DNA from 3 places in the Bacillus sp. UMB0893 genome. Region 1 is predicted to be linked to each of the others. Evidence: riboswitches for the same ligand, from Rfam matches in the RefSeq annotation. Region 1 holds a riboswitch; each other region holds the start of a gene.
What was found. Region 1 has a riboswitch for thiamine pyrophosphate ahead of thiC (phosphomethylpyrimidine synthase ThiC). Riboswitches for the same ligand answer to the same signal wherever they lie in the genome.
Positions count from the first base shown of each region.

Region 2: it holds a riboswitch for thiamine pyrophosphate, as region 1 does, so the genes downstream of both, tenA (thiaminase II) here and thiC (phosphomethylpyrimidine synthase ThiC) in region 1, are expected to answer to the same signal.
Region 3: it holds a riboswitch for thiamine pyrophosphate, as region 1 does, so the genes downstream of both, CYJ36_RS20015 (MTH1187 family thiamine-binding protein) here and thiC (phosphomethylpyrimidine synthase ThiC) in region 1, are expected to answer to the same signal.

Region 1 is NZ_PKLB01000006.1:202,946-210,829, reverse strand. Features, by position in the region: gene CYJ36_RS14650 (FAD-dependent oxidoreductase) at 1-293, shown strand, start outside; gene thiC (phosphomethylpyrimidine synthase ThiC) at 663-2,393, opposite strand; TPP riboswitch at 2,493-2,602, opposite strand; gene CYJ36_RS14640 (Ger(x)C family spore germination C-terminal domain-containing protein) at 2,697-2,882, shown strand; gene CYJ36_RS14635 (PAS domain S-box protein) at 3,020-4,864, shown strand; gene CYJ36_RS14630 (hypothetical protein) at 4,879-5,781, shown strand; partial or broken gene CYJ36_RS14625 (methionine sulfoxide reductase) at 5,984-6,085, opposite strand; gene CYJ36_RS14620 (GNAT family N-acetyltransferase) at 6,422-6,928, opposite strand; gene CYJ36_RS14615 (hypothetical protein) at 6,932-7,222, opposite strand; gene CYJ36_RS14610 (HAD hydrolase-like protein) at 7,242-7,884, opposite strand, start outside.
Region 2 is NZ_PKLB01000001.1:108,000-115,883, reverse strand. Features, by position in the region: gene CYJ36_RS00535 (thiazole biosynthesis adenylyltransferase ThiF) at 1-55, opposite strand, end outside; gene CYJ36_RS00530 (thiazole synthase) at 56-823, opposite strand; gene thiS (sulfur carrier protein ThiS) at 827-1,030, opposite strand; gene thiO (glycine oxidase ThiO) at 1,035-2,141, opposite strand; gene tenI (thiazole tautomerase TenI) at 2,145-2,777, opposite strand; gene tenA (thiaminase II) at 2,741-3,427, opposite strand; TPP riboswitch at 3,499-3,608, opposite strand; gene CYJ36_RS00505 (monovalent cation:proton antiporter family protein) at 3,676-5,532, opposite strand; gene mgtE (magnesium transporter) at 5,552-6,919, opposite strand; gene CYJ36_RS00495 (FtsW/RodA/SpoVE family cell cycle protein) at 7,176-7,884, shown strand, end outside.
Region 3 is NZ_PKLB01000010.1:683-8,566, reverse strand. Features, by position in the region: partial or broken gene CYJ36_RS20050 (AMP-binding protein) at 1-110, opposite strand, end outside; gene CYJ36_RS20045 (DMT family transporter) at 251-1,153, shown strand; gene CYJ36_RS20040 (hypothetical protein) at 1,295-2,356, opposite strand; gene CYJ36_RS20035 (GNAT family N-acetyltransferase) at 2,476-3,006, shown strand; gene CYJ36_RS20030 (NAD-dependent epimerase/dehydratase family protein) at 3,031-3,918, shown strand; gene CYJ36_RS20025 (hypothetical protein) at 3,939-4,136, opposite strand; gene thiT (energy-coupled thiamine transporter ThiT) at 4,239-4,811, opposite strand; TPP riboswitch at 4,920-5,021, opposite strand; TPP riboswitch at 5,164-5,274, shown strand; gene CYJ36_RS20015 (MTH1187 family thiamine-binding protein) at 5,379-5,672, shown strand; gene CYJ36_RS20010 (ABC transporter permease) at 5,644-6,435, shown strand; gene CYJ36_RS20005 (ABC transporter substrate-binding protein) at 6,452-7,444, shown strand; gene CYJ36_RS20000 (ABC transporter ATP-binding protein) at 7,449-7,884, shown strand, end outside.

The sequences.
Region 1 (7,884 bases):
TTTTGGATATGAATGTGAAAAGTATCACAATCTTAGAAAATGATCGTCCAGAATTTATGCCAACTTATGAACAAGTTACATTAAAGGTTGTGTATGAAGAAGACACAGGAAGAATAGTCGGAGCGCAAGTGATGTCAAAAGCAGATCTGACACAGTCTATCAATACATTATCTGTCTGTATCCAAAATGGAATGACAATTGAGGAACTGGGTTTTGTCGACTTCTTCTTCCAGCCTCATTACAACAAACCGTGGAACTTTTTGAATCAGGCTGGATTGCAGGCAATGCAGTAACATATGAAAACAGCGGAATGCGTGGATTCCGCTGTTTTTTTCTTCATCAGCATTGAAAGGTATTCGGCAATAATTAGGAGGCAGATGGAAAAAAGAAAGTATTTCTCTCAAATCGGAAAGTAATGTTCAAATCTTGGCAAGTAATAATGGCATTTCGGCAAGTAATTTCCCTCTCTGGAAAGTAAATCAGGTTTCGAACGGAAAATGAGTTATGAAACTGGCTGATTAAACCCGAATTCAGAATAAAAGCCTGAATAGCCAAATGTACCGATGAAAAAAATGCTAAAACCTAGTTGTTTCGCCGAAAACATTTTTCAGTGCTTTAACTCATAGGATGTATTTGTAAAACCAGTTGAAAGAGCATTTATTTTATTGATAAATAGCTGATCCGCTATCCACAAATTCCTTTGATTTTTGCCTTAGTCCGTCTTCAATTTCTTGATCACGGACTGTGTTTCTTAAGTCATGTGAAATTCTCATCGAGCAGAATTTAGGACCGCACATTGAGCAGAAATGAGCGGTTTTTGCTCCTTCAGCAGGCAGGGTTTCGTCGTGATATTCTTTCGCACGTTCAGGATCAAGGGAAAGATTGAATTGATCTTCCCAGCGGAATTCGAACCTTGCTTTGGACAAAGCGTCGTCTCTATACTGTGCATTTGGATGGCCTTTGGCGAGATCGGCTGCATGGGCCGCAATTTTATAGGCGATGACTCCTTCACGGACATCTTCTTTGTTTGGCAGTCCGAGATGTTCCTTCGGTGTGACATAGCAAAGCATGGCTGTGCCGAACCAGCCTATCATCGCTGCTCCGATCGCTGAGGTGATATGATCGTAGCCTGGTGCGATATCAGTTGTTAAGGGTCCAAGAGTATAAAAAGGTGCTTCCTGGCAAATTTCCTGCTGCTTCTCTACATTTTCACGGATCATGTGCATTGGAACATGTCCAGGACCTTCAATCATCACTTGAACATCATGCTTCCATGCGATTTTCGTCAGCTCTCCAAGTGTTTCAAGCTCAGCAAATTGTGCTTCATCATTTGCATCTGCAATCGATCCGGGGCGAAGGCCATCACCTAAAGAAATAGAAATGTCATATTGCTTTAATATTTCACAAATTTCCTCGAAGTGAGTGTAAAGGAAGTTTTCTTCATGGTGGGCTAAACACCATCCAGCAAGAATCGAACCGCCTCTTGATACGATTCCTGTTGTTCTCTTAATCGTGAGCGGAATATAGCGCAACAAGACCCCGGCGTGAATCGTAAAGTAATCGACTCCTTGTTCTGCTTGTTCGATTAAAGTATCTCGATAAACTTCCCATGTTAGATCTTCTGCAACTCCCTTCACTTTTTCAAGCGCCTGGTAAATAGGAACTGTGCCAACAGGGACAGGGGAATTCCGGATAATCCATTCACGGGTTGTGTGAATGTCCTTGCCTGTTGATAAATCCATGATGTTATCTGCGCCCCATTTGATCGCCCACGTCATTTTTTCCACCTCTTCTTGGATAGAAGAAGTCACGGCTGAATTTCCAATATTGGCATTGATTTTGACATGAAAGTTTTTGCCGATGATCATTGGTTCGCTTTCTGTATGATTGATATTTGCAGGAATGATGGCCCTGCCGCCCGCGACTTCACTTCGAATGAACTCAGGATCCATATTTTCACGAATCGCGATAAACTCCATTTCGGGTGTAATGATTCCTTTTCGTGCATAGTGAAGCTGAGTGACGTTTCTGCCTTTGCGGGCTTTTAGTGCTTTTCTATCAGCGGAAAATACATTCCCTTTATCCGTTTGGTTCACCTGATAGCCATTGTCCTCAGGTTTAATTGTTCGTCCAATGTATTCCTCGGCATCTTCGCGTTCGAGGATCCATTTTCTTCTGATTTCTGGCAGACCTTTATTAATATCAATGATTGCTTTTGAATCTGTATAAGGTCCACTCGTATCATACACAAGTACTGGTTCATTATCCTGTGACAAACTAATTTCCCGAAACGGAACGCGAATGTCCTCTCTTGATCCGATTTTGTACGCTTTTCTGCTGCCATCAAACTGTGTTTTAAATGCGAAATTCAATCTTAACTCCTCCTTGTAAATAGTTAGTAGGGTTTCGATCAAAACCTGCGAAAAGAATAGAAAAAGGGTTCTGCATGAACAGAACCCTTGGGACAGTATGTGTAAAAACCAAAAAGATTGGCCTACGCCACACTGCTTCCCTACGCTGGTATGACCCAGATCAGGTTCAAAGGGTCAAAGAATCATGTTCTTCTCTCAGTCCAGCATCATGGACTCCCCTAGCAGAATGAAAAAATATTCATTTGTTAGCAAATATAACAGCTAAAAGAAAAGGCTGCAAGTGATATTTTTCACAATTTAGAATTCTCCTGATAATATTGGGGTTTGCAATCAGAGGAAACAGCAGCTAAGCTTCAAGCAGCCAAATGCGACTTTTTTGGTATTGACAGAGAGCTTATTGCCTACCATCCAGCTATCTGGAAAAAGGTAAAATGGGACGAAGATTATCAAAATGGCCTGATTGAACCAAAGGTAAGTGTGGAAATAATCCATCATGGTATTATTAATTAAATGGCAATCAGCTCAGTTCAATCATACAATACGGGCCATTCCTATTTTAGGTTACTAGGGACTTCGGGCAGTACCTTATATTTTGAAAATTTGATATATTAAAGGTGTGACTGTATTTGGAGGAGGATGGACACATAATGAAGAATCTGGACCAGAATCATGAAGAGAAAGTCCTTTCTCAGGAAAAACTTGAGGATTTTAGACAGGTCTATCTTAACCAGCTTGAACACTCTCCTACAGCATTTTTGATACATGAAGGCCGGAAATGGAAGTACATAAATTCTGCTGCAATGAAACTATTAAAGATCACCTGTAAAAGTGAACTGATAGGAAAGCCGATTTGGAACCTGATCGATCCCCAATATAGAGAAACAATTGAACAGAGAATTACGGAAACGAATAATGGAGTAACGCCGTCTTCAATGGAACAAATTTGGTACACAAATGAAGGTCTGCCCATTGTTGTGGAAGTGACCAGTTTGCCAAGTGTATGGGGTGACAGCCTTTCAACACAGGTTATCATCAGAGATGCATCAAATAAGAAAAAATTAGAAAAGGAACATGAAGATACTATAAAAAAATTCCGGCTGATAACTGGAAATATGCGGGATATAGTCGGACTGCTTGACGACAATGGACTGTTTACCTACGTTTCACCCTCCTATAAAGAAGTGTTAGGGTATGATCTTTCAGAAACTGTAGGGGACAGTCCATTCCAGTTTGTGCACCCGGAAGATCGTGAACTCATTTCAGGACAATTTTATAAAATGTTCAAGGATCATAGCCAATTAACGGTCGAATATCGGTATTTATGCAAGGATGGTTCTTACGTATGGCTTGAGTCGCATGGGATTCCTGTCGCTGAAAATGAATCCTTAAAGCTTGCTATCGTGATTTCACGCAACATTACAAAGAGAAAACAAACGGAAGAAAAGCTGAGAAAGAGCGAAAGCAAGTATCGGATTATTTTAGAGCACAGCAACGATTTAATTTGCGTTGTCGATTTGGAAGGAAACTATAAATATGCATCACCCTCCTACGAAAAAATTCTTGGATACGATCCTGAGAGTATGGTAGGACAAAACGTATTCACTTATATTCATGAAGATGATAAAAAAATGGCTGAGGAAATTGTAGAACGGCTATTCACAACAAAAGAACCTTTTACAATCCCATATCACAAGGTAAGTAAATCAGGACAAGCTGTTTTGTTTGAGGGAAAGGGAATGGCGGTCCTAAACAAGCATGGGGAGCCGGAAAGCATAGTATTTATTTCAAGAGACATTACAGAAAAAAGAAAAGTTGAGGAGTATATGCGCAATTACGAAAAGCTCTCTGTATTAGGAGAGCTGGCAGCGGGAGTCGCGCATGAAATCCGGAATCCGCTCACATCCATAAAGGGCTTTTTTAAGCTATTAACCGAAAAAGAATGCGATCAGCAGGATCAAGAATACCAGAATGTCATCATAGAAGAGTTAAGCAGGATCGAGCAGATTATCAATGAGTTTATGGCTTTGGCCAGACCGCAGGCGGTTCATCTAAAAGAATCGGCTGATATCGTGCAGCTCCTTAAAGATACGGTTATTCTGTTAAATCCTGAAGCTGCATTAAAGAACGTTCACTTTGATCTGCAATTTGATTCTGATGGTTCTTATATAGAATGCGAAAAAAATCAAATGAAGCAAGTTTTCATAAATGTCATGAAAAATGCTATCGAAGCAATGCCAAATGGGGGTACCCTAAAAATAAAGGGGCAAGAAAAGGAGCTTGTATCGTATCAGCTTACCTTTGAGGATAATGGAACAGGAATCGATGAACACCGATTAAAAAAGTTGGGAACTCCTTTCTTTACAACAAAAGAAAAAGGCATTGGACTTGGGCTTACGATCAGCAATAAAATCATTACAGATCATAAAGGACAATTTAAGATGGAAAGCGAAATTGGCAAAGGGACAAGGGTTATAATTACACTGAAGAAATAATGGGGGTCAGGATAATGAAGCTGTTTACAAACGAACAATTTCATAAAGCTCGTACATTTATGCTTGAAAAAGCACGCAAGGTTGACCGGGCATTATATCTTTTTGAGTTTGAGAATGGGGCAAAAGAAGATGTCATAACAGAATTAGAGGTATTTCAAAATCGTGATGGCGGCTTTGGAAATGGGCTTGAACCAGATTTTAGATGCGAGGAATCATCGGCTATGGCTTCAACAATTGGCTTGCAGTACTTATCAAGAGTCAAAGCAGATGAGGGGGACGCGATTCTTAAAGATGTCATCGCCTATTTCCTTCAGACATACCAAAAGGACATCCCAGGCTGGGAAAAAGTGCCGCCTGAAGTGGAATCAGCACCAAGGGCACCTTGGTGGAACTACCAGCAGGGAGGATCAGATTGGGGAAATCCAAATGCTGAAATCCTCGGCTATTTTTACGAGTATAAGAGTTTGATCCCTGCAAATCGATTATCGGGGCTTACAGATTACGCCATCAGCCATCTTCAAAACCAAAAGGAATATGAATTTCATGAATTGCTGTGCTACCTAAGACTAGCAGATAAAGCATCCCAAGATATTCTCCGTGAAATGACACCTTATTTGGATGAATTTGTAAACAAATGCATTGTCGAGAATCCGGAAAACTGGGGCGGGTATGGGCTGCAGCCTGCAGGCGTTATCCACTCTCCAAACTCCAGATATTATCCGTTATTTGCAGAAAGCACAGAACAAAACATAGATGCCATCATTGACCAGCAAACGGAGGATGGCAGCTTTGAACCAAACTGGTCATGGGGACAATACGAAGACACATGGCTCCTTGCAAAGGAAGAGTGGAAGGGCTGGATCACACTTGAGAAATTAAGACTGCTGCGTGAATTTAACCGAATTGAGGGATTATAAAAAAACTTCAGTGCTTCCGCTGAAGTTTTTTACTTAATACCCCAGCGAGACATAGGGTTCCAAGGATCATCAACCAATATCTCAACAATCCCATTCCGAATGGTGCCCTAGAAACCGGGAAAAGTGAAATGCAGGTCCCCAATAGAGCGATATGGTGCCTTTTCAGACACAGAGAAAGCCCCCGTTTTCCACGGATGTATTTCTAAAATAATTTGATAAACTCCTCATATCCTTCTTTCTCCAGGTCTTCACCAGGTACAAAACGCATTGCAGCTGAATTCATACAATACCTTAGTCCTGTTGGCTTTGCTTGAACGGCAGTACTGCCTGCTGATCTCGTGAATAAAGCTTCTCCGCCCTTGAACAGCACAAATGTAAGAATTGGAATCAGCACGATTGACATGATAATCTTCACACTTCTTTTTTTCAATCATCCCATCCTTTACATGTTTAAAAAGGAAACGTGTCAGCAGTTAAATAGGATCATTTAGTCTTCCTCTTTATCGTACAAAATTTGAGGATTCATGAACAGCTTTAACGCTCCAGACATCTTTGATATGCAGAGGCAGGCATTCAAAAAAACTTGTTTGTGAACACATAAAAAAACGGGTGATAAACGTTGCGTCTATCACCCTGTCCATTAAATGCTTCTTATGTAGCGTATGCTTTTATATGTTTCATTTTTGACATTTCCAAATCTTTCCAGTTCTTCTTGAAAAGTAAAGCCGCGAGCCTCGTAGAATGGAATGCCTAAATCGTTTCCTTTTGCTACAGAGACTCTCTGTTTGGATGCGCCATATTTTTTTTGATCCTCTGTTATGGCGTTTAAAAGAAGGGTTCCGATCCCTTCTCCGCGTCTCTTTGGATCAAGGTAAAGGACATAAAGTTCAGCTGTCGTATCATCAGCCATCCCGCCTCCGCCTGCACCAACCACATGATTATGTTCAATAGCAGCAAACCAGCCATTCCAATAGCGGCTATGCTTGATAACTTCATCAGAAATGCGCTTTTCATTGTAAAACTCTTCAATTACTCTATCAATATAATTAGAGCTGTGTGAGTGTTGGTACGTGTTCCTATACCCATCACTGCAGACTTGGATGATGCCATGGACATGTTCCGGTTTTCCTTTTAGAACCGTAATCACCCATTAATCCTTCACATGGTTTTTTACTCTTCGGGAATAAAAGCTGAAAATAAATACTACCATGGCACAAGCAGAACCTGCCATAACGAACATTCCGTCAAACGTGTTGTGACTGCCTGTTAGTTGCCACAATTTAAATGGAATGACCAGAACGACGATGCTGATAATTATACCTAAATAAATTTTGAGGATATTTTCACTCGTATTTTTACTTGAACCTTTCAGCTTTGCAAGTGAATCTAAAACAAAGACCAAGAGCAGCAATGCTGCTATCAAAATGAAAAAATTTCCCATTATTTCACCTCATTTATAGTTAAACAAACGTTTGATTAAGCTGTGTATTTTCTTGTTGCAGCAAGGACTTTTTTAGTTCGCTCACCGATAGTGCAATGATATCCGGTTCAGCTGAACAGATTTCTTCTTTTGACCCATATCCATACAAAACGCCAATCGATGAGATGTCATTTTGTTTAGCGCCGATTAAATCATGCACACGGTCACCAATCATGACGATCTCGGGTTTTGATATATTCGGATAATGTTTTAAAACCTCTGCGATAATTTCTGATTTAGCTGTTCTTGTGCCATCGAGATGGCTTCCGACAACTCTATCAAAAAAGGAATCCATTTTAAAATGGGAAAGTATTTTTTCCGCAAAGATTGTTGGTTTCGATGTAGCAACAGTGAGGATTATCTTTTCATGCTGCAAGGCTTCAAGCAGGTCAATCATTCCAGGATAAACCTCATTTTCATACATACCCTTCTGCGTAAAATATTCTCGGTAGTATTGAATGGCTTCGCTGGTCCTCTGTTTGTCAAATTTTAATTGTGTTTTGAACGATTCTTGAAGTGGAGGGCCAATAAATGGTTTCAAATCAGCGGGCTGGGGTACTTCACAATTCAAAGCTCTTAATGCGTACATAATGGAATGGATGATTCCTGATCCCGGATCTGTC
Region 2 (7,884 bases), on a different contig from region 1:
TCTGTCCAGCTTCTCCAATAGGAGAAAATAAAATTTGTCTAGAGTAGCGTTCCATTTAGGATGTGATCATTCCTTCTTCCGGGCTGCTTGCAGAAGCATACGCTTTTACTGGAATTCTGCCTGCTTCATAGCTTAGTCTTCCTGCTTCTATTGCAAGCTTCATTGCCTCTGCCATTTTGACCGGATTGTCTGCTGATGAGACAGCTGTGTTTAACAGCACGCCGTCTGCACCTAGCTCCATCGCTTTTGCTGCATCTGCAGCTGATCCGATTCCAGCATCGATAATAACCGGTAAATTTGTTTGTTCAATAATAAATGAGAGATTCAGAGGGTTGATTATTCCTCGTCCTGATCCAATCGGTGAAGCACCAGGCATGATGGCATGAACCCCTGCTTCTTCAAGTCTTCTTGCCAGCACAACATCATCAGACGTGTAAGGAAGAACAATGAATCCTTCCTTAACAAGCTCCTCACTTGCTTTTAACGTTTCAATAGGATCTGGAAGCAGCGTTTTAGCGCATCCGATAACTTCTACTTTTATCATATCACATAACCCGGAAGCTTTAGCCAGCCTTGCAATTCTGACTGCTTCTTCAGCCGTTTTCGCTCCCGCTGTATTTGGCAGCAATGTGTAGCGTTCAAGATCAAGCTGCTCAAGAAAATTAGGCAAAGAGGGTTCAAAAATATTCATCCTTCTCACAGCAAATGTCAAAATGTCTGCTTCAGCAGCATGTACCGCTTCTTTTTGAATCTCAAAAGAAGGATACTTGCCAGTCCCAAGCAGCAGTCTCGATTGAAATGATATTCCGGCAATTGTTAACATGTTTCAGCCTCCTCCTACAAAATGGACAATCTCAAAAACATCACCATTTGAGATCGCTGTTTTCCCGTAATTTTCTTTAGCGATTATTTCAGAATTACGCTCGACGATGACGATTTTGGTGCTTACTTCATAAAAAGCCAGCATGTCTTCAACTGTTTTTACAGAAGACTGCATATCGATGCTGCTGCCATTCACTTTTACTCTCAAGGTCTCACCTCTCTGAACGGTTTATTTGAAACGCATGGATAAACTCGGAGTCTATCGTTCTATTTAAAAATAAATCTCGAATCATAACACCCGTTCTTGGAGCAAGCAGAATGCCATTCCGATAATGCCCGGCAGCCACAAAAAGATTCGGCATGGATGAAAGTCTGCCAATATACGGTTTTCCATCAATGGAACCAGGTCTCAATCCAGCCCATGCTTTATGAAAATGGGCATGTTCGATCACAGGCATGATTTTTTTCGCTTTTTCCATGAGAGCCGAAATGCCTTTTATTGTGGGCTCCTGATTCCAATTTCCATTTTCCATTGTTGCGCCAATAACGATTTTCCCATCAAGCTTTGGAACAAGATAACAGGACTCATGAAAAACAGTAGATGAAAGCTTGCTTCCCTGCAACGAAACAGAAAGACACTCTCCTTTTACAGGATGAACAGCAGCATTTCGCGCGAAATCATCTAAAATGCAGCTGCTCCAAGCCCCATTTGCAAGAACAAGAGATTCGCATAAATAATCACCTTGAGCCGTTTTAATTTCATAGTTAGATATATTAAAACGGTTTATTTTGTATACAGGTGTATTTTCATAGATTTTTCCATTCATTTGCAGAATTGCTTGTTTGAGAGCCTCACATAATAAAACAGGCGAAACCTGGCCATCTTTATCAATCCTAAGAGCTCCATGAATGGTTGCATTTAAATCAGGCTCATTTTTGAGCACGTATTCTTTGGAGTGCCATTCAACATCAGGTTCCAGCTCTGCTCTTTTTTTCAAAGACATCGCCTCCTCAGCTGTCATCGCCAGTTTGTACATCCCATTGTATTGAAGCTGAATATCTATGCCGCTTTCCAAAAGTAAATCTTGAGCTAACTCTGGGTAGAGGGCCTGACTTTCTTTTGCAAAATTAAAAAAAGCATCATTTTCTTCAGTTTCTGTATGAGCACCCAGCATGCCAGCCGCCGCTCTTGATGAACCGCTGCCAGTCTTTCCGCTTTCAAAGACGGCCACCCTCAGACCAGACTTCGATAAATAGTAGGCAGTGGAAAGCCCAATCACTCCTCCGCCGATAATTCCCGCGTCATATAATGGTTTCATAGCTTACACCCCTTTTAACTGTTTTGTTAATTCCAGTACAGCCTGGAGCGGGTCTTCTGCTGAAAATACATATGACATAACAGCGACTCCATCTATTTTCAAATGTCTTATTTCAGAGATAGAAGATGGAACAATTCCTCCAATAACAAAAACAGGAATTCTCACAGATCCTGCAATTTCCCAAGCTTCCTGAACTCCCCTTGCTTTTAAGCCTGGTTTTGAAGACGTTTGAAACACATGCCCGTACAGCAAGCGGTCTGCTCCATTTTCTTCACAAATTACCGCTTCAGCTGCTGAATGAATGGAACAGCCGACTTCAAGCTCCGGGAAATGCTGTTTAACAAGCTTCACATCAAAACTATGGGCTGGAAGCTGGACTTGATTCACACCCGTCATAATGGCTGCGTCAATACGATCATTGATGATCAGCTTTGATTTGGGCACTCCGTTTTGATGCAGCTCTTCAATTAATACGACAAGTTCCCCTGCCGTTTTCTTTTTTTCTCTAATATGGATCGCATCAGCTGCTGTATGTACATTCGTAATCACTCGAACGAGCTCTGCAATGCTCTTTTCTCCATCAGTTATGAGGTGCAATTTCATTTTTGGATCAGTATGGATTCGTTTTGTTCCCATGCCTCCATTGTCTCTGCCATTTCCCAAAAACGGTATTCGTACATCGAGCTAATGAGGAAGTTTTCTTTCATCATTTTTCTCTCGCGCTCACTTGAACGGGCAGCGATTTCATCCAGTCGATTGATTTGTTCCTCAACCAGTTCTTTAAACCAGTCACCATGATAAGTCGCAATCCATTTTTCATATACTTCATCCCCTGGCTTGCACTCTTTCAAATGCTCGCCAACTTCATAGTAAAGCCAATAACAAGGCAGTAATGCAGCAATGACTTCACCAATATTTCCAGTTGCGACAGAGCGGTACATGTGTGATGTATAGGCATAGGCAGTTGGAGCAGGCTTAAACATCTTGCGTTCCTCATCCGTGATGCCGAGCATAACCGAAAATTGCTGATGAAGTGAAAGTTCCGCTTCATATGTCCCTTGCGAATGAACGGCCATCCGGTATGTCGTGTGCAAATCAGGAGCCATTGCCCCTGCGAAAGACTGCACTTTTGCAAAGTGTGTTAAATAATATGAATCCTGCATTACATAATATTTAAATTTATCCTTTGAAAGACTGCCTTCGCCAATACCTTTTACGAAAGGGTGCTCAAAGCTTCCCTCCCACCATTTGTTTGCATATTCTCGGCATTCTTTTGAAAATGACATGTTTGTTTCCTCCCTTTTAGTAAAATCAAAACGCAAAAAACCACTTTTCGCATAGAAAAGTGGTGTATGAATAGACCTGTACACCACTTCCCTACGCTGGTTTTAGCCAGATCAGGTTCTGAGGGTCTTGAAGGCAAACTTCAATCTCAGCCCTTCTATAAGGGCTCCCCTAGCGGTTATTAATATGAATTTTTTAAATTTTACACTTTTATCATAACATGCTGTGAAAATCTTTCAAGCCGCAATTTTCAGCTTTTATGAAACTCCAGCTCTTGCCTAAGTTCATCGACATATTCTTCTGATCCAGTCAATATCAGCAAGTCTCCCCTTTTCAGCTCTGTATCTCCATGAGGAACGATCGACTCATTTTCTCTGAAAATACGCACAAAGATGACATCTCCTGTGAAAGGAAAGCTGCGGAGCATCATGCCGTCGTAGCGCCTATTGTTCATTTTTATCTGATAAAGCGCTGAATCGTTGTTCGTCAGTATTTTCATAATGCCTGGTGCTTCTATTAGTGCTCTGAGCATGGTTTTTGTAGAGAGCAGGACTGAAAATACATCGATATTCTTCGCCCTTAGCTGCTCATCTAACAGCGGCGAAGAGATTGCCGCAATGACACGGTCAACTTCCAGCTCTTGTGCAAATAATGCGATTTCGGCATTTGTATCCTCGTCTCCAGTAGCAACAATCAGGATGTCTGCCTCAAATACACCCTTAGACTGAAGCGTATCAAGTGAATAATCATCAAGTTCCTGTATTTGAAACAGAGATTCGGCAATCTGCTGCTCATTTTTATCAACATGCGTATGATACACGGTTGTATCATACAGCCTAGTATTTAATTCACGAGTGACAGGCAGCGTCATCTGATTGGCACCGATAAATGCCACTTTTAGCTTCTTCTGCGAAGATAGCTGCTCAGGAAATAATTTCTTAAACCCAATAGGTGTGAAAATACTGGTTAAGACAGCAGTCAAAATGAGAGCGCCAGACATCTGGGCGTCAATCACATTGACTCTTTCTCCAATGGTTGCTGCAGCAATGACAAGCGAGAGTGTTGAGGTTAAAAGAAAACCTGCAGCGAGAGTCGTTTTTGTGTCATACCATCTTTTCAGCAAGTAAATCGGCACTATTTTTGAAATAAGCAGAGCAATAAACAACAATGGAATCAGCATTAAGATTTTCGGATCTTTAAACAGCGACCATACATCGAGATCAACTCCTACCATAACGAAGAAGATCGGAATCAAGAAGCCGTAGCCAAACGAATCCATTTTTTGAACCATTTCCTTGTTGGGAGATAACAAAGATACGAGAACTCCCGCTAAAAATGCGCCTAATATATTTTCAGCGCCAATCGTTTCTGAGAGCGCCACTAAGACGATGATTAATGTAAATATAGCCCTTGTCCCAATTTGGATCGTCCCTTTGGACATCGTCTCAATAAACGACCTGCTTTGGAATGTTTTTCCTAGGAAATATAAGCATACACCAGCGCCGAATAATAGAAGCAACAGCCACGTATTTGTATTTTCTCCTCCATAAATTGAAGCAAACACAGCAAGCAGAATCATCGTCACCAAATCCGCAATAACTGCGACAAGTAAGATGATTTGCCCAATATTCGATTTCATAATGCCTGCATCTTTTAGAGTAGGAACGACAACTCCGAGCGAGATGGTGGAAATAATCAAGGTCATTAAAAACACATTCTCGATAAAACCTAACAGCACAAACAAATAGGAAAGAAGCAAAGATAAAATGAAAATCCCTATAAAGATCAGAAAAGAAACAACAAAAGTATTTGGAGCTTCTTTTCCGCTTGGGAGAATTTCTTTTTTCTTTCCCCCAATAAAAGCCGTGAAATCAATTTCAAGTCCGCTTAAAAACATGAGAAAGATAAAGCCTAACAGGGAAAGCGTTTCAAGCCACATATCTTCCTGAACAAGGTTGAACCCGCTTTTCCCAATAATAATTCCCATTATGATTTCTGCCACTACGACAGGCATCACTTTTATTTTCAGGCGATGAAGCAAGATCGGAGTGATAAATGCTGCTAATAAAACAATGACAAGTGATGAAAAGGAAGCTCCATGCACAATAGTTCCTCCATTTCTGATTCTAGATTAAATATTGCATGAATAAAGTGGCCATTCCAAAGTAAATAAGAATCGAAATAATGTCGTTAATTGTGGTGATAAATGGACCTGAAGCAACTGCAGGATCTACCTTCAGACGATGCATCACAAGCGGAACAAAAGCACCTGCTATCGTTGCAACGGTAAGCGTTGCAAGAACGGAAATACCCACTAGAAGCCCCAAAAACAAATCATGCTGCCAAAAATAGACAATACCGGTTACTAACACACCGCAGACCGCTCCATTTATAAGGCCTGTGCCCGCTTCTCTTACGATAATTTTCCAGTTTCCGCCTTCTTCCAGATCCCCCATTGCAATCCTTCTAACAGCAACAGCCAAAGCCTGTGTCCCTGTATTCCCGGCCATTCCGGCAATCAGCGGAATAAATACTGCAAGAATCGCCACTTTATCAAGCGTCTCTTCAAAACGACCTATTAAACTTGCGGTCATCATTCCAAGAAAGAGAAGAATGACTAACCAGGGCAATCTCTTTTTAGCTGCTGACAACGGTCCCCTGTCGATAGAATCTACATCTGATACCGCTGCAAGCTTTGAATAATCATCAGATGCTTCCTCATCGATAACATCTACAATATCATCAACTGTAATAATACCAAGCAGGTGATTTTGAAAATCAACGACAGGCAGGGCAAGGAAATTGTAATCTCTCATTTTCCTTGCAACCTCTTCCTGATCTTCACTAACGGAAACGGAAAAGACTCTTTCGCTCATGATTTCGCCAATCATCAGATCATCATCACTCACAATCAAATCGCGAAGCGAAATGACGCCAACCAGCTGCTTTTCTTCATCAATCACATAAAGATAATAAATCGTTTCAGCATCAGGTGCCTCATGTTTTAAAATATGCATGGCGGACTTCACAGTTTGATTGGCAATGATCGCAATGAACTCTGTCGTCATAATGCTTCCTGCCGTGAATTCCTCATAGTGAAGAAGCTCACGGATTTCCTGCGCTGCTTCATCGTTCATGATCGTTAAGTAGCTTGCCACCTGATCTTTATCTAATTCATTCAGAACGTCTACTGCATCGTCCGCATACATTTGCTCAAGCATTTGTGATGCAAAGCGAGGATCCATTTCTGATAAAAATGTTTCGTAATTGTCTTCATCGTCTTCAATATTTTCAAAAAGAGCCGCCATCTCTTCAGGAGACAAATAATGATAAAGTTTCGTTCGATCCTCTTGTTCTAATTTCACAAAGATTTTAGCCTGATCATACGGATGCTGCTCCAAAAACATAGAGCGAAACTCGTCGAAATCTTCTCTCTCTAAAGCATTTAACAGCTTTTCTGTTTCAATTTCTATTTTTTCTCTTTCATCTATCATTGAGTCTCCTCCTTCCCCCAAGAAAGTTACTGTAATTTCTTCCAGTCATCAAAATGTCATCAAATTGTGATACATTTTATATAAGATGCGAAAAACATGCATTAGAATAGCATTTGTTCACATTTTCCTTGTGATAAGGTAGCATGTTTTGCGTTGATTTACAAATGAATCCTTTGCAAATTCATCAAATTTCGCTAAGATTGATAAAGATGAATTTTGTTTACACATTTAGTTTTCTAATAGAAAGGGATACACAATGAATACAGATAAATCCCCACATCAGCAGTTAGACTACACACTTATCTTTATCATGTTTTTAATGGCGCTGACCAGTGCCATTGCGATAAGCAGCGCCCAACCTACTCTACCCGAAAAATTGCAGAATATAAACTTTGCCTTCCTCCAGCTAAGGTGGTACATCATTGGTATAATTGCGGTTATTGGAACAATGGTCATTGATTTTGACCGTTTTAAACAGCTCTCATGGTATTTATATGGATTTGGAATGGTTTTGTTATTGGGACTTGAGGTCATTCCGCCGCCAATTGTTGAACCCATTAAGGGTGCGACAAGCTGGTATAGTCTGCCTGGAATCGGAAATTTCCAGCCATCAGAACTTATGAAAATATTTATGATTATCGTGCTAAGCAAAATCATAACCGATCATCGTGAAAAGTATGTAAATAACACAGTTCGAGACGATCTTTTCCTGCTAGGTAAAGTATTTGCAGCCTCGGCGCCTCCCATACTCCTCTTGCTGAGACAGCCTGATACAGGGATGACAATGGTGTTTTGTGCCATTATCGGATCCCTTATCATTGTATCAGGAGTGAAATGGAAAATTATAGCGAGTTTCGTTCTAAGCGGACTGCTGGCTGCGTCGGTAATCGTATTTACCTTTTTCGCATTTCCGGATTTCTTCAGCAAATACATTATGGATTCTTCCTCTTATAAGCTAGATCGTT
Region 3 (7,884 bases), on a different contig from region 1:
TACGAAAAGCGGATGTTTTCCTTTGAATACACCACTGCATCCTGACTTCCGTATTTTGAAACCGTTTCTTTCAATAAGTTGCCGATTGTTACATTTTTTAATGGCTGCATAGGACCTCCCTGTACAAAAAGATTGGTTACGCTTTCATTATAAACTATTATTAGAAAATTTGAAAAACTATTATTCTCTAAAATATGCGGATGAAGTTGCAGTATAATAGAGAAGACACATATTTAGAAGGGGAACCATCATGAACAAAACTAATTTTTATCCATATCTTGCACTTGCCATTGGAGTCGCTGCGGTATCGACGTCTGCCATCTTCGTAAAATTGACCTCTGCACCTGCGCCGGTCATTGCTTTTTATCGCTTATTTTTCTCGACACTGATTGTTATGCCTCTTTTTTTGGCAAAATCATTGCCGCACTTAAAAACATTAACGAGAAAAGACTGGAGCTTTTCGATAGTAGCTGGTGTGCTGCTTGCGTTTCATTTTATTCTCTGGTTTGAATCGCTTAACTACACCTCTGTAGCGAGCTCTGTAGTCCTGGTTACATTGCAGCCATTGTTCGCATTTATAGGGACCTACTTCTTTTTCAAAGAAAAGGTTTCACTGCGGGCTATCCTCAGCGCATTGCTCGCCATCGCCGGCAGTGTTGTAATCAGCTGGGGAGATTTCCAGATCAGCGGACTTGCGTTGTTCGGAGACTTTCTTGCGCTTGCTGCCTGTGGCATGGTTACCGCTTATTTGCTTTTTGGCCAAGGGGTAAGAAAACGCCATACTCTGACACTTTATACATTTATCGTTTATGCAGCCAGCTCTGTGACGCTATTCTTGTACTGTGTTTTCTTAAACTATCCGCTCACCGGTTATCCAGGGCAGGATTGGCTCTACTTCCTGCTGCTTGCAATTGTTCCGACTTTGCTTGGTCACTCGCTGTTTAACTGGTCCTTGAAGTGGATTTCAACGAACGTGATTTCAGTCGCCATTTTATTTGAGCCAGTTGGATCAATTATTCTTGCTTATTATTTTCTGGAGGAAACGGTCATCCTGACACAAATGATAGGCGGTGCCATCATTATCGCAGGAGTGCTGCTCTTTCTTTTTGAAAAGAAAGAAGTTGCTGAGATTTCTAGTGAACAGGCATTATAAAAAAGTATAAAATTTTGCACAATGATTGCGAGCGGAATCGCCCAGCTCCTCGTCCAGAAAAAATCCGCTGGAAAAGTCAAAACCGGCTTTTCTGCCGGATTCTTTTTTGTCATGCCTGCGCTAAACGGGCATTGCGCTTTTCTAATGTTTCTCCATGATTTTCCGCTCTAGAGCTTTGTATGTGTAGTCAGTTTTCTTTATTAAAGCCTCCTCGAAGCTGCCTGTTTTCTTTGTTTCTTTCAGCAGATCCATAATGATTCCTTCCCCGAATTCATCTGTCAGAATCTGAACAGCATAGTAGCTTTGGGTATACACATCAGCGTTATCTTCCAATGCCTTCGTCCAGTTGGGAGAAATTTTTAATTTGTCAAAAGGAGTAATCTCTGTTAAAGGAATCTGCGGAACGTAGCCATTATAGCCCGCATATTCAGCCACACCTTCATTGAACCAGATCGGAATCTTTATGATGTCTATTTTTTCTTTTGCTAAAGCCTGATCAAAAAAGTAATGGGCATATTCATGGTAGAACGTCTGTACCATAAGCGGAGACGAGATATCAGCATCTTCTGGAATAATGACTCCCATTGTTTCTTTGATTGGATCATAAAACCCCAAGTAATCAACATAGTCTAAATCCTTAAGCGAGTCCGGGGATTCATTAAGCAAAATTAAGTCAATCGGTTTATCCTCAATCTCTCCAAACAAACGCTCGCTTATTTGCCGGGCTTCTTCAAATTCATTCTCTACAAGCTTTATATCCCTTTTTTGTTCTGGGGAATAAAAGACATTTAAATGATCAATCTCTTTCCTTTCAGCGGTTTTTTTATGCTCCGCATAAGGGTCAACTGGGAGATATGCATTAACCTGAAGTTCAAATTTTTCAAGGGGACCTAATGTCTGATCGTTGAAATGAGTGATCATCACATTCATAAGCCCTACAAAAAATAAAGAAATGAACAGACAGATGCTTGTGATCGACAAAAAAATCGAACCTGAAAGACCTTTTAAGAAAAGAAGATTCCTTTGTCTGCGATTGATAATTTGATAAATGGAATAGACAAACATAGCGATCAGCAAAATGGTAATGATGGCACCCGCAATAAAGCTGTCGCGAATATTTAAAAAGAGGAATAGACCGAAAAACATGCCGGTAAAAAGGATGATATATAAAATCGTTAAAAAAAGATGCAGAAGTATTTTCAAGTGTGAGCCTCCGAATGTTAAGTAGTCTTTTAAGATATTCTTCTTATTGAATAGAAAGTCCTTTTAAGAGTAGGAATTATATCGTTTCTGTCGAATTTTCATGTAGGAGAGTGAAAAATATGGAATATTCGATCAGGATAGCAGCACAAGAGGACGCGAAACAAATCGCGGTTGTTCATGTGGATAGCTGGAGAACGACGTATAAAGGAATTGTAGCGGAATCTTTTTTAGAAAAAATGACATATGAAAGCAGAGAAAGGCTCTGGGCTTCTGCAAGTCCAGATTCAGTAGTTGTTGCAGAAGATACAAATGGCAGGATTGTAGGGTTTGTCAGCTTCGGACCAGAACGGACGAAGGAATTTGATTTTGATGGAGAATTATATGCAATTTACCTTTTAAAAGAAGTACAGGGATCAGGCATCGGACGGAAGCTTGTGCTGGCTGCTGCAGAAGGGCTCATTAAGCAGAACCATCAATCTATGCTGCTATGGGTAATGAATGCAAATCCTTCGAAAGGCTTTTACGAACGTTTTTTACCAGAAAAGGTGGCAGAAGATGTTTATACGATAGAAGGGGAGGATCATCAGGAAACAGCTTTAGGATGGAGGGATCTGCAGAAGCTTGCTGCTGTTTTAAAGGAAAAGGTCTGAATTCAAATTGAAAGAGGGATCACTGTGAAGAGTGCATTAATTCTTGGAGGAACTCAATTTTTCGGAAAACGGCTTGTTCAAAAACTGCTGGAACATGGCGTGGAAGTTACGATTGCAACAAGAGGCGTAACGCCCGATGACTTTGGTGATAAGGTCCTGCGCCTGATCATTGATCGCGAAAATAAAGAATCAATGCAGACTGCATTTCATGAAAAAGAGTGGGATGCCGTCTATGATCAATCCTGCTTTTCACCGCTTGAGGCTAAATCTTCATATGAAGCGCTGCATGGTAAAATAAAGCACTATATCTTTACATCTACAATGGCCGTTTATGAATTTGGGAGAGGGCGAACGGAAGAGGATTTTGATCCATTTTCGTATGAACCTTCTTTTAACGAGCGCAAGGACTATAAAGGTATGGCAGGATACCAGGAAGCAAAGCGCAGTGCGGAAGCTTATCTTTTTCAGAATGCTGATGTGCCGATTACTGCGGTAAGGCCAGCTTTAGTTATAGGAACCGATGATTATACCGAACGATTTTTATTTCATGTGAAAAAAGTGAAAAATGGGGAGCAGATTGGAATCAAAGAACCTGGCTATTTTTATAGCTATACGTCATCGGAGGACGCAGCAGGATTTCTGTATGCGGCTGGAAGAAACGCATTAACAGGTGCATACAATGTGGCTTTTGAAAAAAGTCTCTCATTAAATCAATTGCTTGGCAAAATCGAAGATGCAGTCGGGAAAAATGTGATTTTGACACAAGAGATTACGAAGGAAAATGCTTCACCTTATGGATTGCCTGGTGATTGGACGCTCGATGTGTCAAAGGCTGCTGAAGCAGGATACTCTTTTCAGGAATTGGATCCGTATGTAAATCGTTTAATAGAAGTAATGAAAAAAGAAACGTGACTGTGTCGCGTTTCTTTATTTTAATGAGGCAGAATCTGCTGATGAAACATCGTAGCAAAGTAAGCGAAAACAAATCCGAGCGGAAATGAAAAAATCACAGACCAGCCGTTGACAGGACCGTCTTCATTGCTAATTCTGATCGCTTCAATATAACCGTAAATAAAGTGAATGAGCGACAATAAAAGTGTAACTAGCATTAATAAGTAGGATAGATTCATAATATGTCCTCCATAAGTGAACTCTACTACTCCTATTACATGCTGGAAAATGAGAGATTATGATAAAAAATACCGAAAAAGAACGGTGTATTAAAATAGAATCTATTTTCTTTTTAAAATTAATGATTTAGAAGTAGTCAGCATGAGTACAAGTATAATGGAACAAATAATAAAAGTAGGAACCATGTAAGAAGCATTATAAGCCGCAGAGTAGATGAGCACAGGCTTATCTCCGGCAAATTCGGCAAAGAAAACTGCTCCAGCTATTGTATGAGCTGCGAATCTCAGCAAGCTTCCGAGAAAGGCCGCTGCTGCAACATATGCAATCAAGCGTCCTTTGTTAAGAGGATTGATTGCGTTCTGTACTTGTTTATAAAATATGCCGCCGGCACCCACAACTGTAAATGCAACAAAGTAGTCAAGGAAACCTTGTACAGGGTGAACGATTGTCGTATAGCCCATAATTGTCTGAAGGAGTCCGAGTAAGAATCCTGTCAGCAATCCGCCTTTTATTCCATGACGGAAACCCATAATCAAGACAGGAACCATCGCAAGCGAAATGGATCCGCCCTGCGGCATTTTTCCAATGTAGCTTGTTAGTAAATCAAGCAAAAATGCAATTGCACCAAGGATAGCAACCTCTACTAAAAAGACAAGCCGCGTATTTGTTTGCATCATGTATACCCCTTTTCCAGCATCTGACCGGGGCTGTTTTTTCCATAATAAAAAGCAATGCGGGGAATGTCGGATGGTTTCCACGCACTGCTTTGGTTGGGTTATCACTTGAATCCATCGCCACATCCCTACGTCAGCTCTAACTAAACAGGTTCTATGGGTCTGAACAATACGTTCACTCTCAGCCGAATGGCTCCCCAAGTGGTCAAATGCAATATATGATTTAGAGACTACTATACAGGATGTTGCAAAATTCGACAAGGATAAATTCATATTTTTTTCAGAAAATAATGGAAATGCTAATCCGCCATCTTTACAAGCTTGTTAAATGTTGCTATAGTCACAATGAATCGAATATATGCAGGGGAGCTGAGTGAACTTGGCTGAGAGGATACTGATTCTTGTATCGACCCTTTAACCTGATCTGGGTAATGCCAGCGGAGGGATTGAGGAAAAAGCGTTATTTTTCCAGAACTTTGCGAATGCGTTAAGGCTGCCCTAGTGGCAGCCTTTTTTGTCGTTAGATCAGTAATTCATATATTAGAAGATAAAAGAGGGGGATAACAAATGGCCAGTGTAAATCTAGCATTTCAAGTGCTGCCTAAATCATCACGAGGCAATACATATGAGATTGTAGACAAAGCGATTGAAGTGGTTCAGCAGTCAGGTGTCAAATACGAGGTTGGCGCAATGGAGACTGTGATGGAAGGGGAGCTTGATGAACTGATTGAAATCGTGAAGAAAGCGCAGGATGCCTGCATTTCAGCTGGTGCTACAGAGGTGATGACACATATGAAGATCCATTACCGTCCAAATGAAGGAGTCACGATGGATGAAAAACTTAAAAAATACCGTGATTAAATCTGTTTCTGGAGTGGCACTGCCGGGATTTGTGCTGCTGGCATTCCTTTTTTTGTGGGAAATTGCTGTTATCGTCACAAAGATAGAAAAGTGGATCCTGCCGCGCCCTTCAGCTATTTTTATGACGCTCGCAGAGATGAGAGGAACGATAGCAGGGCATACCATGCAGACGATGACAGAAGCGGTGCTCGGTTTGCTTATAGCTATAACGGCAGGCGTACTGATTGCTATTTTAATAGACGCATCTGACTTGGTGCGAAAATCAATTGAACCGCTGCTTGTTCTTTCGCAAACTATCCCAATTATTGCGCTGGCTCCGTTGCTTATTATTTGGTTTGGTTTCGGAATTTTTCCTAAAGTGATTGTCGTAGCACTTGTCTGTTTCTTTCCGATAGCCATCAATCTTTCTGACGGTTTCCGTTTAGTCGACAGGGATATGGTAAAGCTCATGAAAACACTTGGAGCGAGCCGCAGACAAATGTTTTTGAAATTAAAGCTTCCAGCTGCAACACCTTTCTTTTTTTCTGGGTTAAAAATAGCGGGAACATACAGTGTCATGGGAGCGGTTATCGGAGAATGGCTGGGTGCGAGTCAGGGTCTTGGCATTCTTTTAACGCGATCTTCCCAGTCCTTTTTAACAGAAAAAGTATTTGCAACAATCATCTTAATTGTAGGACTAAGTTTAATCATATTCGCAATCATTGAATTACTGGCAAGAGTCATGATGCCATGGAAATATAAACAGGATAAGTATTCTAATTAGCACGGGGGAAGAAAAAATGAAGAAACTTGTATTCACTCTATTTAGCTTAATGTTCATCATTTCAGGGTGCAGCTCTGCGGAAAATACATCTAAAGATGAATTGAAAAAAGTGAAAATCATGCTTGATTGGTTTCCTAACACAAATCACACAGGTATTTATGCAGCAAAAGAGAAAGGCTTCTATGAAGAAGAAGGTCTTGATGTCGAAATCGTAGAACCAGGCGAGGGAGTCAGTGCCGATCAAATCGTTGCTGCAGGGGAAGCTGATTTCGCCATCAGCTACCAGGAGAATATTACACACGCTAGATCAACAGGTGTTCCAATTGTGTCGATAGCTGCAATCATTCAGGAAAATACATCTGCATTCGCTTCTTTAAAAGAAGAAAACATAATGTCTCCAAAAGATTTTGAAGGAAAAAGATATGGAGGATGGGGTTCCCCAACAGAAGAAGCTGTTATCAAAGCTGTGATGGATAAATCAGATGCTGATTTTGAAAAAGTGGATTATATCACGCTTGGTGCAACAGACTTCTTTAAATCGATCGGACGCGATACAGATTTCCAATGGATATTTCAGGGCTGGGATGGTATTGAAGCCGAACGGCAGGGAATCGAATTAAATTACATTTATTTAAAAGATCTTGATCCAGCTTTAAACTATTACACACCAGTTATTGCGACAAGCGAATCGAAAATCGCAAAAGAAAAGGAAACGGTCCAATCCTTCATGACAGCAACTTCAAAAGGTTATCAATTTGCGATTGAAGAACCAGAGGAAGCAGCGGAAATCCTGATTACAAATGTGCCTGAGATTAATGCTGAATTAGTAAAGAAAAGCCAAGTATGGCTCAGCGATAAATATCAGGGAGATGCTAAGCAATGGGGTGTACAAGAAGAAGAAGTCTGGAAAAGATATGCTGATTGGATGCATGAGCGAAAGCTGATTGAAGAGAACATTACCCCGAGTGAAGCTTTTACAAATGAGTTTCTCCCTGAAGATAAGGAATAACAGGATGCTTATTCTTTCTCAACTCAGCAAAACTTATTCAGATAATCTGAAAGTTGTGCTTCCGACAGACCTGACTGTTAGAAAAGGGGAATTCGTAAGCATTATTGGTCCAAGCGGCTGCGGTAAAAGCACGCTATTAGACATTATTGCAGGAATTAATAAACCTTCCGGAGGATCAGTGCATTATAACGGAGAAGACATTACAAATAAAACAGGTCTTGTCGGCTATATGCCCCAAAGTGATGTTTTATTTCCATGGAGAACTGTTTTGGATAATGTTATTCTTCCATTAGAGGTACAAGGGAACGGTAAAGCGGATGCGCGTGAAAAAGCACGCGGCCTCTTCCTTAAGTTCGGCCTTGCTGGGTTTGAAGATCATTATCCTTTTATGCTATCTGGCGGTATGAGACAGAGGGCTAATTTTCTTAGGGCTTTTTTGA